2 regions of the Lentibacillus sp. Marseille-P4043 genome follow, and region 1 is predicted to be linked to the other one. Evidence: riboswitches for the same ligand, from Rfam matches in the RefSeq annotation. Region 1 holds a riboswitch; the other holds the start of a gene.
The links. Region 1 has a riboswitch for lysine ahead of C8270_RS10555 (Na+/H+ antiporter NhaC family protein). Riboswitches for the same ligand answer to the same signal wherever they lie in the genome.
Positions count from the first base shown of each region.

Region 1 (3,425 bases):
AGATCATGATGAGACTTACTAGTACAAAATCGACTAAACCTGGAACAATACTTGGACAAACAATTTATAATGATAATGGACAAGTATTGATTCAAAAAGGGTTAGCTTTAACCGAAAGAATGATCAGCCGTCTTTTAAACCAAGGAATCACCTATATTTATATAGAAGATGATGTAACTGCCGATGTACAAGTTAAACCAGTTATTTCGGAAAGTCTTCGAAAAGAAGCCTCGGACACAATCAAATCAATATTTGCTGAGGTTAAGCAGGATGGAATTAAGAATCGCTCATTTATTTTTGAAAAACAGGGAACACAATTAACATCAATTGTTGAGAAAATCATGAACGAAATCCTAAATCGTAAAGAAACATTATCATTACTGGCAAATATTTTTATTACAGATGACTATATTTTCCAGCATTCCTTAAATGTTACAATTTACTCATTGGCTATCGGTACGGAACTTAATCTCACCAAAAAGGAATTATCTGAAATAGGTACTGGTGCGATGCTACATGATATAGGTAAAATTTTTCTAGATCAGGATATTTTGCAGAAACCTGGTAAACTAACCGATGAAGAATTTGAAATGATTAAACAACATACTAAATTAGGTTTTGATTTTTTACGGAAACAAATGGATCTTCCTTCTGTTATTGCCCATTGTGCGTATCAACACCATGAACGGTTAGATGGTACTGGTTATCCGCGAGAACTTGTTGGTGACGCCATTCATAAATATGCAAAATTAATCGGTATTGCCGATGTTTTTGATGCTGTTACAAGTAATCGTGTTTACCGTGATGCAATGCTACCACATGAAGGACTAGAAATTCTTTATGCAGGTGCAACTTGCTTATTTGATAAAGAAATGGTTGAAGCGTTTAAAAAGAGTGTCGCGGTTTATCCAAATGGATTGTCTGTTCAATTAAGTGATGGTCGAAAGGGTGTTGTTGCCAGACAAAATAAAAGTCTATGTGATCGCCCAATCGTTCGAATTGTTGAAGAAAAAAATACCCAACTTGTAACTCCGTATGAAATCGATTTAGCTTCCATTGTTAATGTTACGATTTCAGCTTGTCAGAAATAATATAAAATCGGGAATTCTAACCCCTCTAAAACAAGCATAAGTTGTTTTAGGGGGGTTTTCATATTGAGAAAACGACTAGCTTTTGGAAAGAGACGATCACCACCTCCAGTAAAAAACATTTTTGTTATCACCATGATTTTATTTGTGTTAATGATTTGGTTAAGTTTTGTAATAGTTGATAAAGGAATTAAACCAACATTAATGGATGTTGCAGAAACAAAAACAACTGAATTCGCCACAAGGGCGATAAATGCAGCTGTTAAATTTGCCGAGACCTATGAATTTCAAGATGTAACGGATGTTACGCAGAATGAAAATGGTGATATCACTTCCTGGAAATTTAATTCTGCTGCAGTCAATGAAATTAATCGTTATGCAACGGATCGAGTGGAGGAATTCTTTAAACGAATGAACAGTGGTGAAATACCACCGGAGGAGCAAGAAAATTTAAATCTAGACTATGGTGATACAGCTGAAGAAAAAAGTAACGAGGATCCAACTGTAGTAGAAATCCCTTTAGGTCAGGCAACAGGTAATACCATTTTTGCCAACTTAGGACCAAAAATCCCTGTTAATTTAGAACTCGTTGGTAATGTAAAGACCGACGTTGTTCATGATATAGAGGGATTTGGGATTAATAGTGCGCTAATTAAAGTATATATTCATGTAGAGGCAGAGGTCCAAATTGTTATACCGTTTTCAACTGGAGTAAAAGAAGTAAGTACAGATGTATATGCAACTTCAGGAGTAATTAATTTAGGTGTTCCAGATTTTTATGGTGAGGGAGGAAATAATAATCCATCCATATCAATCCCGAAAGATGACTTTGAAAAAGACTTGCAAGATGATAAATAGTTTAGTATAGTTAGGTTAATAATTAAATAATTTAACCTTATCAGATCGGTGAGGTAGAGGTGCAAATGAGATTAGTAATCAATCGGAGAATGACAACGATGATGATTGACAAAAGGATTGTTTGCCGAAGTGTAATAAGGGTCAGACTTATTATTGCTGGTGTATCTTTGAACAAAGGATATACTGTCATGCTTATCGGAATGCATGGAGAACTACTGATCGAAATGGAGGATAACGTATACTTTTTTTAGCAATGGTAGGTTATTTTCTATCGTTGCTTTTTTGTGTTTTTTGGCAAGGATTGTTTGCCAAATAGGACATGAAGCTAAGTTCCTCTTATTTTGTGGCGTATCTCTATGTACGAGTTATTATAAATGGAGGTAGCAATTATGGAAGGAACAATTTACTCATTAATTCCAGCACTACTTATGCTCGTTTTAGTCCTACTTACAAGAAAAGTTCTACTATCATTGGGTGTAGGAATTGTTGTTGGAGCATTATTTATTCATGATTTTAATATTATTGCTTCGATTGAAGAAATTTGGCAAACGTTTTATGCGATTTTTGTTGTAGATGGTTCGTTAAATGCCGGGAATATATTGTTATTATGTTTCTTGTTATTTTTAGGAATTATGACCGCTTTTTTAACAGCGTCTGGCGGCAGTCGGGCTTTTGGTGAATGGATGATTAAGCGTGTGAAAACAAGAACTGGCGCTCAAGTTATGACCGCTATCTTTGGAATTATTGTTTTTATTGATGATTATTTTAATGCATTAGCTGTCGGGCAAATTGCTCGGCCGTTAACAGATAGACACAAAGTATCACGAGCTAAATTGGCTTATTTTATCGATTCAACATCTGCTCCTGTAACCGTTATTTCTCCAATCTCCAGTTGGGGCGCTTATATCATCGGTTTACTAGGAAGTTTGTTGGCAGCAAATGAAATAACAGATATACAACCGTTAGAAGCCTTTGTGAAAATGATTCCGTATAATTTTTATGCATTAGCAGCACTACTTTTTGTATTTTTGACAGCATATATGAGAATCGATTTTGGCCCAATGCGTAAACATGAAAAACGTGCACTTGATACAGGAGAGGTTGTTAATCCAGACGTAAAAGTGCCTGGAGATTTGAAGGAAACATTTGAGCCACATAAAAACGGAAGAATATATCATTTGCTTGTCCCTATCCTTGTTTTGGTTGTGGCAACTGTTGGGATGATGATAATTACTGGAATACAGGCCAGTGATAATGCTACAATATTGACTATTTTTGCTAATACAAACGTTAACTTGTCCCTGTTTGTTGGTGGACTATTAGCAGTTGCAACTGCTTTAATCTTCCATATGCAGCAAAGTGAACCGCGAGCAAATTTGGTTAGCGTTATTTTGGAAGGAATAAAAACAATGCTTCCAGCTATTTATATCTTAATAATGGCTTGGATGATCGGTTCCGTAATTGGAACATTGGAAACAG
Region 1 covers NZ_LT984884.1:2,169,088-2,172,512, forward strand. Annotated here, with positions in the region: gene C8270_RS10545 (HD-GYP domain-containing protein) at 9-1,091, shown strand; gene yunB (sporulation protein YunB) at 1,155-1,946, shown strand; lysine riboswitch at 1,993-2,169, shown strand; gene C8270_RS10555 (Na+/H+ antiporter NhaC family protein) at 2,336-3,425, shown strand, end outside.

Region 2 (3,425 bases), 490 kb from region 1:
TATGCACTCATGGCTTTAGGAGTCTACTTATCTTTTCGCGTCTTGGATTTCCCTGATTTAACTGTTGATGGAAGTTTTGTAACAGGTGCGGCAGTTGCTGCGATCTCGATTATGAATGGTGTACCACCGATTATTGCAAGTCTTTTGGCAGCCTTAGCCGGGTTTTTAGCAGGCTGTGTTACAGGGGTGCTACATACGAAGGGGAAAATTAACGCCCTATTATCAGGGATTCTCATGATGATTGCCCTTTATTCTATTAATCTCCGAATCATGGGACAGCCTACATTGTCCCTTTTAAATGGAAAAACTATTTTTACACAGCTAGAGTCGGTTTGGGCGGCAACAGGGTTGGACCAATTATTAAATGGTGTGTTAACGTTCTTCGGTGCGGATCGGGTTCCAGCGACATGGAGCATTGTCATCGTGATGATTGTCATAACATTAGCTTTCAAACTGTTGACAGATTACTATTTGAAAACAGAGGTGGGCCTTGCGTTAAGGGCTACAGGTGATAATCAGGTGATGATCCGAAGCCTGTCTGCGAATACGGACTCATTAATTATTGTTGGGATCGGCTTTTCTAATGGACTTGTCGCGTTATCGGGCGGCTTGATTGCGCAACATGGGGGATTCGCTGATGTAAACATGGGAATCGGTATGATCATCATCGGTTTGGCTTCCGTAATTATTGGAGAAGCACTATTTGGTACTAAGACAATTGCTAGAGCCACATTAGCTGTTGTTGGTGGGGCGATTATTTATCGGATTGTCGTTGCGATGGCACTGCGGGTTGAATTTTTGGAAACAGGCGATATGAAATTGATCACCGCATTGCTCGTAATCGCTGCATTGGTAACACCAAAAGTTTTACAGGCAAGGAAAGAGAAAAAGCGCCGTTTGGAAAAGCGCGCCAGCCTTAGCCAGGAAAAAGTAAGGGAGGTGTAAATTTTGCTCGAAATGAAAAATATCTCAATTACCTTTAACGAAGGAACACCAGATGAAAAGAAAGCATTACAAGGTGTAGATTTGGAACTAAAGGAAGGCGAATTTGTTACTGTGATTGGCAGTAATGGTGCGGGTAAGTCGACACTAATGAACGTTGTCTCCGGAAATTTAATCCCGGATGTTGGCGATGTGATTATCAATGACAAGCAGGTTGTTCATTTGCCCGAATACAAACGTTCTGCCTATATCGGTCGTGTTTTCCAGGATCCAATGGCCGGTACAGCACCATCCATGACCATTGAGGAAAACCTGGCAATGGCATATGCGCGTAATAAGAGAAGAAAATTGAAACCAGGTGTTACGAAGAAGCGGAAGGAAATGTTTAGGAAGACATTGGCATCCCTAAATTTGAATTTGGAAGATCGGTTAAATGCCAAAGTCGGCTTTCTCTCCGGTGGGGAACGTCAGGCATTGTCACTATTGATGGCCACTTTTACCGAACCAAATATTTTACTGCTTGATGAGCACACAGCGGCATTGGACCCTTCACGTGCAGAATTAATCACCAAACTTACCGATGATGTCATCAGCAAATTTAACTTAACGACACTAATGGTCACCCACAACATGCAACAAGCACTCGATTTAGGCAACCGATTAATCATGATGGATAAAGGCCAAATTATCCTAGACGTAAACGGAGAAGAAAAGCAAAAACTAACCATCGAAGACCTACTAAAAGAATTCCAACGCATCCGCGGCACCAAATTCGAAAGCGACCGCGCCGTATTAGGATGAGCGGGACATGGGGACAGGTTAGTTGTCCCAGCCTGAAATGCCGTAGTGATGCGTGATAGCGGGTGGGACGCGGAACCTGTCCCCACGTCCCACTCCACACCTCTTGTAATCGTTACGTTTGTGTGTTATTTTAGAGTTTAAATTAAATCATTTCTTGTTTCAATATGTTTGAAGTGAGGATAGAGGCGCAAGGGCCATCAGTACACAATGTGAGGAAAATGGGTTCCAATGACGATTGTGGAAAGGGGTGATTTGCCGAAGCAGAGAGAATCTCATGTTCTTGAAGCTGGGACTGTGTTGAAGAAATGCAGGACTGTCATATAGGTGACTATATGAAGGGCTATCTTACGCAGGAAGCGATCGTTTCTACTGCAACAGCGAAGCCCTCGTTGTTGCTTTTTTTGCGTTTGCTTTGCGATACCCTTACTACCTTACTTACTAAAAAATATGTAAAGGGTGTGTCGTCATGGATTTTGGTAAAGTTTTAACTGCAATGGTTACCCCATTTGATCAAAATGGAGAGATTGATTTTGACGCTACAAGTAATTTAGTGAATCATTTAATTACAAATGGTTCTGATGGACTAGTGATCGCCGGAACAACTGGAGAAAGTCCTACACTAACAACCGATGAAAAAGCGGAATTGTTCACCTATGTTGTTAAGGTTGTGGACGGTAGAATACCTGTTATCGCTGGGACCGGATCGAATAGCACGAAAGCTTCTATTGATTTAACCAAAAAGGCTGAACAAGCAGGTGTCGATGGTGTAATGCTTGTGACACCTTATTACAACAAACCATCACAAGAAGGATTGTTTCAACATTTTAAAGCTATTGCAGCGTCCACGTCACTACCAGTAATGCTATATAATGTACCTGGCCGAAGCGTTGTTGCAATAGCGGTAGAGACAGTTGTCCGATTAGCAGAGATTGAAAACATTGTGGCGATAAAGGATGCGAGCGGTGATTTGGATGCAATGGCGAAAGTGATCAGCCAAACCCCTGATGATTTTACACTGTACAGTGGAGATGATAGTTTGACATTACCAGTTATGTCCATCGGCGGAGCAGGCGTTGTCTCTGTTGCTGCCCATATCGTGGGGAATGAAATGCAGGAAATGATCAGCCATTTTAACAATGGTGATACACAAGCGGCGGCTTCGATGCATCGAACGCTTCTCCCAGTGATGAAGGCATTATTTGCGCAACCAAGCCCATCACCAACAAAAGAAGCGTTAAACCAAAAAGGCATTCGCGTTGGAAATGTTCGGTTGCCAATGGTGCCTTTAACAGATGAAGAAAAAAGGAGATTGCAAGCGGTTCTGAGATAGATTGGGACGCAGGATGGTGGCAGGTGGGACATGGGGACAGGTTTGTTGTCCCACCCTCTAACCCGCGCCACTACGCTAAATCAGGCTGGGACAACAAACCTGTCCCCACGTCCCCCAAAAAAAGTAGGTTCCATATGGTAAATCTTCCGCTGTAAAACGTCCATCTGTTGCATTTGGAATTAACCGTGATGGAGTAGATTGGAAAGGCATGGATGGTACGGATGCGCGATTAATCTTCATGATTGCTGTACCAGAAGAGAGTGCAGGGGATGCCCATTTGAATATCTTACAAATGCTTTCCCGCAAATTGAAGGTCGAGACATTCAGGGGAAAGCTGCTGAACGTAACGACT
Region 2 covers NZ_LT984884.1:1,678,706-1,682,130, forward strand. Annotated here, with positions in the region: gene C8270_RS08235 (ABC transporter permease) at 1-945, shown strand, start outside; gene C8270_RS08240 (ABC transporter ATP-binding protein) at 958-1,743, shown strand; lysine riboswitch at 1,916-2,094, shown strand; gene dapA (4-hydroxy-tetrahydrodipicolinate synthase) at 2,210-3,073, shown strand; partial or broken gene C8270_RS08250 (PTS sugar transporter subunit IIA) at 3,201-3,425, shown strand, end outside.
Region 2: it holds a riboswitch for lysine, as region 1 does, so the genes downstream of both, dapA (4-hydroxy-tetrahydrodipicolinate synthase) here and C8270_RS10555 (Na+/H+ antiporter NhaC family protein) in region 1, are expected to answer to the same signal.